3 regions of the Vibrio sp. 10N.261.46.E11 genome follow, and region 1 is predicted to be linked to each of the others. Evidence: predicted binding sites of a transcription regulator. Region 1 holds the regulator's gene; each other region holds the start of a gene.
What was found. Region 1 encodes CRP, which controls carbon source genes, mostly activating them, when cyclic AMP is high. Its sites were predicted from a motif close to TGTGANNNNNNTCACA; they were not measured.
Positions count from the first base shown of each region.

Region 2: the regulator CRP is predicted to act here: its motif matches at 2,031-2,046, upstream of malT (HTH-type transcriptional regulator MalT).
Region 3: the regulator CRP is predicted to act here: its motif matches at 1,560-1,575, upstream of recB (exodeoxyribonuclease V subunit beta).

Region 1 is NZ_JBFRQW010000031.1:16,606-19,892, forward strand. It holds gene AB4407_RS10275 (YheU family protein) at 1-31, shown strand, start outside; gene AB4407_RS10280 (phosphoribulokinase) at 109-978, shown strand; gene crp (cAMP-activated global transcriptional regulator CRP) at 1,220-1,852, shown strand; gene AB4407_RS10290 (DUF1338 domain-containing protein) at 2,030-2,821, opposite strand; gene astD (succinylglutamate-semialdehyde dehydrogenase) at 3,076-3,287, opposite strand, start outside.
Region 2 is NZ_JBFRQW010000002.1:190,925-194,211, forward strand. It holds gene malT (HTH-type transcriptional regulator MalT) at 1-1,842, opposite strand, end outside; gene AB4407_RS01280 (glycogen/starch/alpha-glucan phosphorylase) at 2,409-3,287, shown strand, end outside.
Region 3 is NZ_JBFRQW010000028.1:12,007-15,293, reverse strand. It holds gene recC (exodeoxyribonuclease V subunit gamma) at 1-1,247, shown strand, start outside; gene AB4407_RS09720 (hypothetical protein) at 1,248-1,430, shown strand; gene recB (exodeoxyribonuclease V subunit beta) at 1,691-3,287, shown strand, end outside.

The DNA.
Region 1 (3,287 bases):
CGTTGATATTCAAGTCACAAAACGCTTCTAGGCTGCGCTCATAAAGGAGCCGTGTTATAGTGGTAAACGATTGCTAACAAGTAAGTTACTCAAAAGACAAGGGTTGTCATGTCCGCTAAACATCCAATTATTGCGGTGACGGGTTCATCTGGAGCCGGCACCACCACTACCTCAGAAGCCTTCCGAAAAATGTTCAATATGATGGACGTGAAGGCAGCTTGGGTTGAAGGGGATAGTTTCCATCGCTTCACTCGACCAGAGATGGATGTCGAGATCCGTAAGGCGCGCGAGCAAGGTAAGCACATCAGCTACTTTGGTCCACAAGCTAACGATTTTGGTGCATTAGAAGATTTCTTCCGTCAATACGGCAATGAAGGCACGGGAAAAGTCCGTAGCTATCTGCATACCTTCGATGAAGCCGTGCCTTACAACCAAATGCCCGGCACCTTTACGCCATGGCAAGAGATCCCTGAAAACTCAGATGTGATGTTCTACGAAGGTCTTCACGGTGGCGTGGTCGATGGTGACATCAATGTTTCTCAACACGTCGATCTGCTTATCGGCATGGTACCTATCGTAAACTTGGAGTGGATCCAGAAATTCGTTCGTGACACACGCGATCGTGGTCACTCTCGCGAAGCGGTGATGGATTCTATTGTTCGCTCAATGGATGATTACCTTAACTACATTACCCCGCAGTTTTCGCGAACTCATATCAACTTTCAGCGTGTCCCTACCGTAGATACATCGAATCCACTGAATGCAAAAGGGATTCCAAGTTTAGACGAAAGCTTCGTGGTTATACGGTTGCGCGGCATCAAAAACGTCGATTTCCCTTACTTGTTGGCTATGATTGACGGCTCATTTATGTCACGTCATAACACACTTGTGGTGCCAGGAGGCAAGATGAGTTTTGCTATGGAGCTCATTGTAAGGCCTATTCTGCAACAACTTATAGAAACCGGGAAAATAGGCTAACAAAACAACATTCTGGTTGATTACTTTTCATACCGTGATCATGTGCACAATTTTGCGTAAAAAATCGTAGCTTGGTCACGATTAAAATCAAGAAATAGTACCTGAAAAAGGATACTATTCTTAAACGAAACACAAGATAGCTTGCAGCGCTCAACGAGTGCTCTTATCCTAGCTACGTCAATTCAGGCTTAGCTAAAATATGGAAAGCGGCAAGCATACCCTGCAGAGGAAGTAAGATATTATGGTTCTAGGTAAACCCCAAACCGATCCAACATTAGAGTGGTTCCTTTCACACTGTCATATTCATAAGTACCCTTCAAAAAGTACTTTGATTCATGCTGGTGAAAAGGCAGAAACCTTGTACTACATCGTTAAAGGTTCTGTGGCAGTTCTTATCAAAGACGAAGAAGGTAAGGAAATGATTCTTTCTTACCTAAACCAAGGCGACTTCATCGGTGAGCTTGGCTTGTTCGAAGAAGACCAAGAGCGTACTGCATGGGTTCGTGCAAAATCTCCTTGTGAAGTAGCTGAGATTTCTTTCAAGAAATTCCGTCAACTTATCCAAGTGAACCCAGATATCCTAATGCGCCTTTCAGCGCAAATGGCAAACCGTCTACAAGTAACTAGCCAAAAGGTTGGTGACTTAGCGTTCCTTGACGTAACAGGTCGTATCGCTCAAACGCTACTAAACCTAGCAAAACAGCCAGATGCAATGACTCACCCTGACGGCATGCAAATCAAGATCACTCGTCAAGAGATTGGCCAGATTGTTGGTTGTTCTCGTGAGACCGTTGGTCGTATCTTGAAGATGCTAGAAGAGCAGAACCTAATTTCTGCACACGGTAAGACTATCGTGGTATACGGCACTCGTTAATCTCGATTAACTGAGCCAAAAATTTGAAAGCCACCAAATGCAAATTTGGTGGCTTTTTTGTTTTCTCAAGAGCTAGAGAGCAGATGCGAATGGGACACTTACAACTTCCAAACGTAAGCACTCTCGATGCGAAGCGTACCCGCACCTCTAGGGCAAAGCCCGTGCTCTTATGTTTCTTTAACCATTGGTGCTTTCAAAGATCTTGTCAGCTGATGCCGCGACAAATCCGGTATAAAGCTCACCATTGGCCATCGCATAACGCTTAGCGAACTCATAGAAGCCGCCAGGAATCATCTCATTACCTTCAACAAATGAAACTGGGACTTTGTCTGCCATTGTTGATGATTGCTCTAATAAGACCTCTGGAGAGCCTTTCACCTCGCCGCCAGATGCATTGATAGTGAAACCCGATTCGCTCAAATAGTCATTCACTGACTGTACTTCATCAAAGGCGTTAAGTTGATTTACGCTCACCGTAAAGTGGTTGGCACCGTAACCATGAGCCGCTAGCCAAGAAGCGTATTCACTCTCTTTTGCTAGCACTTGGAAATCTGCGAAGCTCAAATCCCAAAGACGACCACCAAACAAGAATTCATGACCTTGCAGTTTGCTAGCATCCACTTGATCAACCAACTTAGCAACGATCTGTTGTAAGTCGCTTGAACACTCTTCGACCTTCAACTCACTAATGAACACTTTTGGTTGTTTTGGATCTGGATGCTCGTAATGCTTAGCCACTAGCTTCTTGCTCTCAAACAAGTAATCGCCACATGCCTTGTAACCTAACTCAAGGAAAGGCTTGGCCAGTGTTTCAATCCCCAGCGGTGCAACATTGAAAGTACGCAGTGCAATATGATCATTAATCAGGGCTTCGTCTTCTTTCAGCAAGTGATGTACTTTCTCAGCCGATGGACAAAGCCTGTGAATGTAATCGTCCCATAGTGATTTAAAGAGTAGATCGGGCGTCATGGTGACTCCTTGTCAGAGGTTCTAGCAAGCTAGTAATTTGGATTAGAAAGGGAGAGGCTGGACATAGAGTCAGCAGCCATCAGCCTGTGACATACTTGTTCTATTATTATCTACCGCCCAATCTAGGTGTCGGACGTGGGTGAAAAGAGGAAGCGATAACACCGCTTCCTTATTACACAATCAATGAATCTGTTACTCATGAACCTAGAGCTCATAAGCTTATGATTCATCAAGTTAAAGCTTAAGAACCAAAACTACAGCTCAATACCTGGGCTAAATGTCGCTGGCAGTTGGGTTTCACCACCTTCCATTGACGCCATTGGGTAAGCACAGTAGTCCGCCGCGTAGTAAGCACTTGGGCGTAGGTTGCCTGAAGCACCCGGGCCACCAAATGGTGCATCACCACTTGCGCCTGTTAGTTGGCGGTTACGGTTAACAATACCCGCACGGATATGGTCAACGAAGT
Region 2 (3,287 bases), on a different contig from region 1:
GCTGTGCAGGTGCTTACTTGGCGAATGGTGACCAAGGATATCCAAGCCTTTGTAACAGCACTCTTCCGCTTCATCTAGTCGGTTCCAACACCAGAATATTTGCGCTCTAACACGCAGTAAGAATTCATGCAGAGGCACGTATTTTAGTTGGTGTTCTTCGATCAATTTGAACGCACTGTCTTGCAGCTCGAATGCCGCTTGAACGTAACCCTGTGCAATTAAAATCTCGCTCTGCTGTAGAATTGCCCAAAGCGCTTGGTGGTAAACTTGGTACTGGCGTGCAAGTTTTTCTGTTTGCTGCATCATTGGCAGTGCACGGCTTAAGTTGCCCATTACGTGATTGACTTCACCAACAACAGAGGTCGCAACAATACGACTACGATAAACGGTGGTGTTCAGCTGACTTAGCGAAAGCTCTGCCAATTCTAAGGCTTTTTCAGGTTCATTGCTGTTGATCGCAACTTGCGCGCGTAGCGCGTTGTATTGCCCTTGCTGCTGAGTATCGAGTTCAATATTTCGAGCTTGATATTGAGTTTCAGCCTCTTCCAATAATGTTCCTACTTGTTCGTAGCGGTGCTGACTTTGTGCTAGCCAAGCTCGTAGCATAGACAGTTTAGGGTCGCTATAGAGTTGATCCGTAGTCAGTTGCTTGATCGCCATCTCTAAAGAGGAAAGCTCACCTTGGTTGAACATCGGCCAACCGTGATCAGTCAGTATTTGAATGATCAGTTCTGGGTCTTCAGCGCGCTGTGCATGGCGTAGTGCTTGGTGTGGTGTGTCTTGTTTAATCCACGCCTTCGCGGCACTTCGGTGCAACTCTGCTTCTTGTTGAGGAATTCGAGCTTGACGCTCATGTGCCAAAAACTCACCAAACAGGTTATGGAAACGATACCAGTTCTTTTCGCCTTCAAGCGGATAGATGAATAAACCGAATCGATTTAATGATTCGATCATACCCAGTGCGTCTTCACGCTGCGTTAGCGCACAAACCAGTTCGTCGTTGAAGTGATCAAGCACTGAACACTGCATCAAGAACTGTCGAGTTTCTTGGTCTAACAGGTCGAAAACCTCTTCAACCAAATAGTCCCACAGGTGGGCTTGATTTAAGTGGGAGAAAGACTCCGCAGACTGTGCAAGCGTACGCTTTTGATGTTGAGCTTGCAGCGCAATAAGTTGAAGTGCAGAAGGCCAACCCTCTACATAGGTACAAATACTGTCTGCCGTTGTGTCATCAATACCATCGGCAACACGCTGATTAAAAAAGCGTGTGGTCTCTTCGGTATCAAAAGCCAGCGAGTCATTACCTAATTCGATCATTAAGTCTCGAACGCGAAGGTTTGCCGTACCTAGGGGTGGTGTACCACGACTGGTTACAACTAGCGTGAGATTGTCGGGCATGTGTTTGAGGAAAAAGCGCATTGCTTCTTGAATGTCATCATTGTTGACTAAATGGTAGTCGTCTAAAACAAGAAAACATTCATGATGATAGGCCGACATCTCGGCGAATACTTCGCTCAATAAAGAATGCAGCGATGAAAACTGTCGTTTCTCTGCCAGTTTTTGGGCATTGGGACAGGAATTTTGAGTCGCTTTATTGAGTGATTGGAGTAGGTAGTTGATAAAACGGAAGGCATCGTTGTCACTATCATCGATGCTGTACCAACCCACATTCGGCTTATCTAACAGCCACTGTGCAGCCATGGTGGTCTTGCCATAGCCCGCAGGAGAACGGAACAATACAAGCTTATAGCAATCTGCGTTTTGGAGCAGATCGAGAACCCTAGGTCGTAGGATTGCATTGTGTAAGCGGCCGGGACGAGTCAGTTTCGAAGGGATCCACATGTCGAAGTTTTTCACCTATTCCGTGGCCTATGTTCTGGGGATTCTAAAACCGTAAAAGAGTTGCCCAATCACATCTGCCTAATTACTTAAGTCTGTGCTTATGTTACGTGAAGAAAAATGGCACCGACTATGATTCTCCTCAGAAACCTTGCGGTCTTGCATGTTTTTGGCTTTCTACGCCCTTAATTTGAGACTTTGCTCACGTTGTGTGGTGGTTTGTGAATGTGACTTTGTTCGGTCTTACACTGAAATTTATGCAAAAGATGATATGTGGGAAATAATTTCGTGATCTCAAACTCAGATTTGCTAATCAGTTTATTCCGGTTAAATAAAACTCACATCAATTGAAGTTAAGTTATCGAACGGGAGCTTGTGATCTTAGTCACTCCAACTTTTTGTTCGAAGTTAGAACATGAGAGTCAGATCACTAACCTTACATCGGTACGCCCCCTACGCCCTCTCATCTACTCCTAGTTAGTCGTATTAACGGGAGGATGTTTAGTTAATGGTGACCATGCACGATATGTCACAGATGAATTAGAACTATTAAAAGCGAGATTTCTGAAATGAAACCAACTCAGCAAAAAACTTTCGATAAAGTGTCGTTCCAAGAAAGCGTTAAAAAGCATTTATCTGCAACTTACGCAACAACGATTGAAAACGCAGATAGCCGCGCATGGTACCTAGCAATGGGGCGTGCGCTAGCAGAATTGACAACATTTGATCTGCTAGAAACTGAAAATGATGAAAAAATCAAAAACGCGAAGAGCGTTAACTACCTTTCATTAGAGTTTTTGATTGGTCGTCTAACAGGTAACAACCTGATCAGCATGGGTCTGTACGAACAGATTACTCATGCAATGGAAGAGCTAGGCCAAAACCTAACTGACCTTCTAGAAGAAGAACGCGATCCATCGCTAGGTAATGGTGGTCTCGGTCGTCTTGCTGCTTGTTTCATGGATTCTTGTGCAGCTCAAGAGTACCCAACAGTAGGCTACGGTCTTCACTACGAATACGGCCTATTCAAACAGTCTTTCCAAGATGGTCGTCAACAAGAAGCACCAGACGCATGGCGTGGTGTTGAAGGTTACCCATGGGAAGTAGCTCGTCCAGAGCTAGCACAACACATTGGTTTTTACGGTCATGTAGAAGTTGAATTCATCGACGGTAAAGAAGTTCGTACTTGGGTTCCAGGTATGGAAGTAAAAGCAATGCCTTGGGATCTACCTATCGTAGGTTACGAGTCAAACACGGTTTACCCATTGCGTCTTTGGGAATGTCAGGCAATCGCACCATTCTCACTAGCAAGCTTTAACAACGGTGATTACTTCGAAGCGCAACACGCGCTAATCGATGCAGGTAACATCACTAAAGTACTTTACCCGAACGACAACCACGAGAAAGGTAAGACACTGCGTTTAATGCAGCAGTACTTCCACTCAGCA
Region 3 (3,287 bases), on a different contig from region 1:
GCCGCTCGATTCAAGATAATACCGAGCGAGTGCCGTCGGTATTGGTTTCAGAGTTGATTGAATACTGCCAACAGAACTACTGCTTAAGTGAAGACCAAGCGTTGCCAAGCGATGATTCTGGTATCAACCTGACTCAAGCGATCAGCTTTGAACACACCATGACACCGTTCAGCCCTGCGGCGTTTACTCAAGGTGATGCAAGCCATGTGCTGAGCTACGCCAAAGAGTGGCTTCCTGCGGCTAATCGTTCTGGTGAACGCAGTGGTGAATTTAATCGTGCCTTGGATGACTATTTGCTTGGTGCGACTTATCCATTGGAGCTTGACCTAGTTGAACTGCAGCGTTTCTGGCGCTTACCAGTGCAATACTTCTTTAATCGCCGTCTAAAAGTGGTGTTTGAGCCACCGCTTCCGGTAATGGAGGACGATGAGCCGTTCGTGCTTAATGGTTTAGAGAGTTTCCAACTTAAGGATGCTTTGCTGCAGGTGTTGCTGGATAACCCTGAAAGGGCGGATGAAGCGGTTCGCTTGTTTGTCTCTGAGCAAAAAGCCCAAGGTCGATTACCGGTTGGCGCTTTTGGCGACATTGAATTTGAAACCAACCGAGTTCAAGCAGAAGACTTAGCCAAAGAGATTCGATTTGTAAGTGGGCAGCCACAGCAAGACCTTGAGGTAAATATTGAGTTTGACGTATTAGGAGAAGGGAAACCTGTTCGTTTGATGGGTTGGCTTACTCAAAATTATCAATCAGGTCTAGTGCGTTTTCGTAGCGGTAAAATACGCTCTCAAGATTATTTGGCAGCGTGGATTGATCATCTATGTTGTGCTGTGGTTGGACACGGGAAAACGACCCATATTATTGGCTACGACAGAAAAGAGGGCGTTGTTCACCAAACGCTACAACCTATCGGCGATGCGCAGCAAGCGAAGAGCTTGTTGGCTGAGTTAGTACGACTGTTTTATCAAGGCATGACAGCACCGCTACCTTACTTCCCGAAAACCGCATTGGCTGGCGTTGAAGCGGGTTTTAGCCGTGGTAAATGGGTCGATGACGAAGAAAAGTCACTTAAGAAAATGGCCGATACTTTTAATGATAGCTTCGCCTTTACCGGTGAGGGCAGAGACACCTACATCTCTCGAATTTGGCCTAAGTGGGATGATGAACTGGCTGCTGAGTCGCGTATGTATTCAACGCTTGTATTACAGGCGGCAAGGTTGGCGGCTGCCGATCTGGAAGATCAGGAGTAGGTGGTTGTGATCGGTAAGATCAATAGCGTGCGCGCTAAATTAATGAAAGACCAAAGAGAGTGGCTGGTAAACATTTGGGACGCTTACTTTCCAGGTGAAGGGAATCAAGGTGAAGGGAATCAAGGTGAAGAAAAGCAAGGTACAGGAAATAAAGTGGCCGCCAGTAAATCATTATTAGTGTAGGGCGTTCGCTGTACGGCCACAGGTCAGAGGGACCATTATTCTGTGGTTCAAAGTAACGCCGTAAAGTACAAAACTCGTACGCGCCCCTGAATTCGTGGGCGCATAGTAGCGAGGCGATCTGAATTGATCCGTGAGAGAGATCGCACTAACTATTAACAAATTAGCGTAGGACGTAAATTGAATGACGTTTTCCACGCTAGGTCACATTTATAGCAATAGTCACATTTTTAACAGACTCATCTATCAAAAGGCAGTAAGGCATGACGACCACAAGCAGTGTTCAGGTAATCACTCCACAGACACTCGATACCATGACGTTTCCACTTCATGGCGCGCGTTTAATTGAAGCATCAGCGGGTACGGGTAAAACATTTACCATCGCTGGCTTGTACTTGCGCCTACTGCTCGGGCACGGCACGGCTGCACCACAAGGTGATCTGACGGAAGCTACCCGACACCACGAGCCGTTAACCGTAGACCAAATTCTGGTGGTGACCTTTACCGAAGCGGCAACTGCAGAGCTGCGCGATCGTATCCGTGCGCGAATCCATGACGCTCGGATTGCGTTTGCTCGCGGGCAAAGTGATGACCCAGTGATTGCTCCTTTGTTGCAAGAGATCGAAGACCACGCTGGTGCTGCAAAAACACTGCTCAATGCGGAAAGGCAAATGGATGAAGCAGCGGTATACACCATTCACGGCTTCTGTCAGCGAATGTTGACTCAAAATGCCTTCGAGTCAGGAAGCCGATTTGATAATGAATTTGTGACCGATGAAAGCCATCTGAAAGCGCAAGTGGTTGCCGATTATTGGCGTAAACAGTTCTACCCATTGCCAATTCAACTGGCTGGTGAGGTTCGTAATATCTGGGGCTCACCCGCTGCATTGTTAGCTGACGTAAATCGTTATCTGACGGGTTCTCCATTGAAGTTAACCGTAGAAGCGATGTCGGGCGACCTGCAAACTCTGCACAACCAGAACCTAGACAAAGTGAAGCAACTTAAGGCGTTGTGGTGTGAGTCTGAAGCGGACTTTTTGGCTTTGATCTCTGGCTCGGATGTGAATAAACGCAGTTACACCAAGAAGTCGCTGCCGACATGGTTAGAAGCGGTGACGGCATGGGCGCAGAGCGACACCCATGACTATCAATACCCAGACAAATTAGAGAAGTTCTCGCAAGCCACTTTAATCGAGAAAACACCGAAAGGCACCGCACCTCAGCATGCCGTTTTCGAAGCGATTGAAGATTTCTTAAATTCTCCAGCAGATCTAAAAGCTCCATTGTTGGCGCACGCGATTACCCATTGTCGAACCATGTTAGCTAAGGCTAAACAGCAGAAACAGTGGCTATCGTTTGATGACTTGCTGACTCAGTTATCTGCATCGATTGATGTGGATGATCAATCACTGCTGGTGGAGAGAATCCGCACCTTATACCCAGTGGCGATGATCGATGAATTCCAAGATACCGATCCGCTGCAATACAGTATTTTTAGCCGAATCTACCTCGATAACCCGCAGTGTGGCTTGTTTATGATCGGTGACCCGAAGCAGGCTATCTATGGCTTCCGCGGCGCAGATATCTTTACCTATATCAAAGCGAGAAACCAAGTTAGTGCTCACTACACCTTAGGCACCAACTGGCGTTCGAGTGCAGATATGGTCAGCGCGGTAAACCAAGTGTTTATGAATTCGGATAGCCCGTTTATCTACGATCAAGACATTCCATTCTTACCCGTTGCTGCTAGCCCATCGGCTGATAAACGCCAATGGGTGATGAACGGAGAAACCCAGCATGCACTGACCTTTTGGCTACAAGAAGCGGAAGATAAGCCATTGCCGAAAGGCGAATATCACA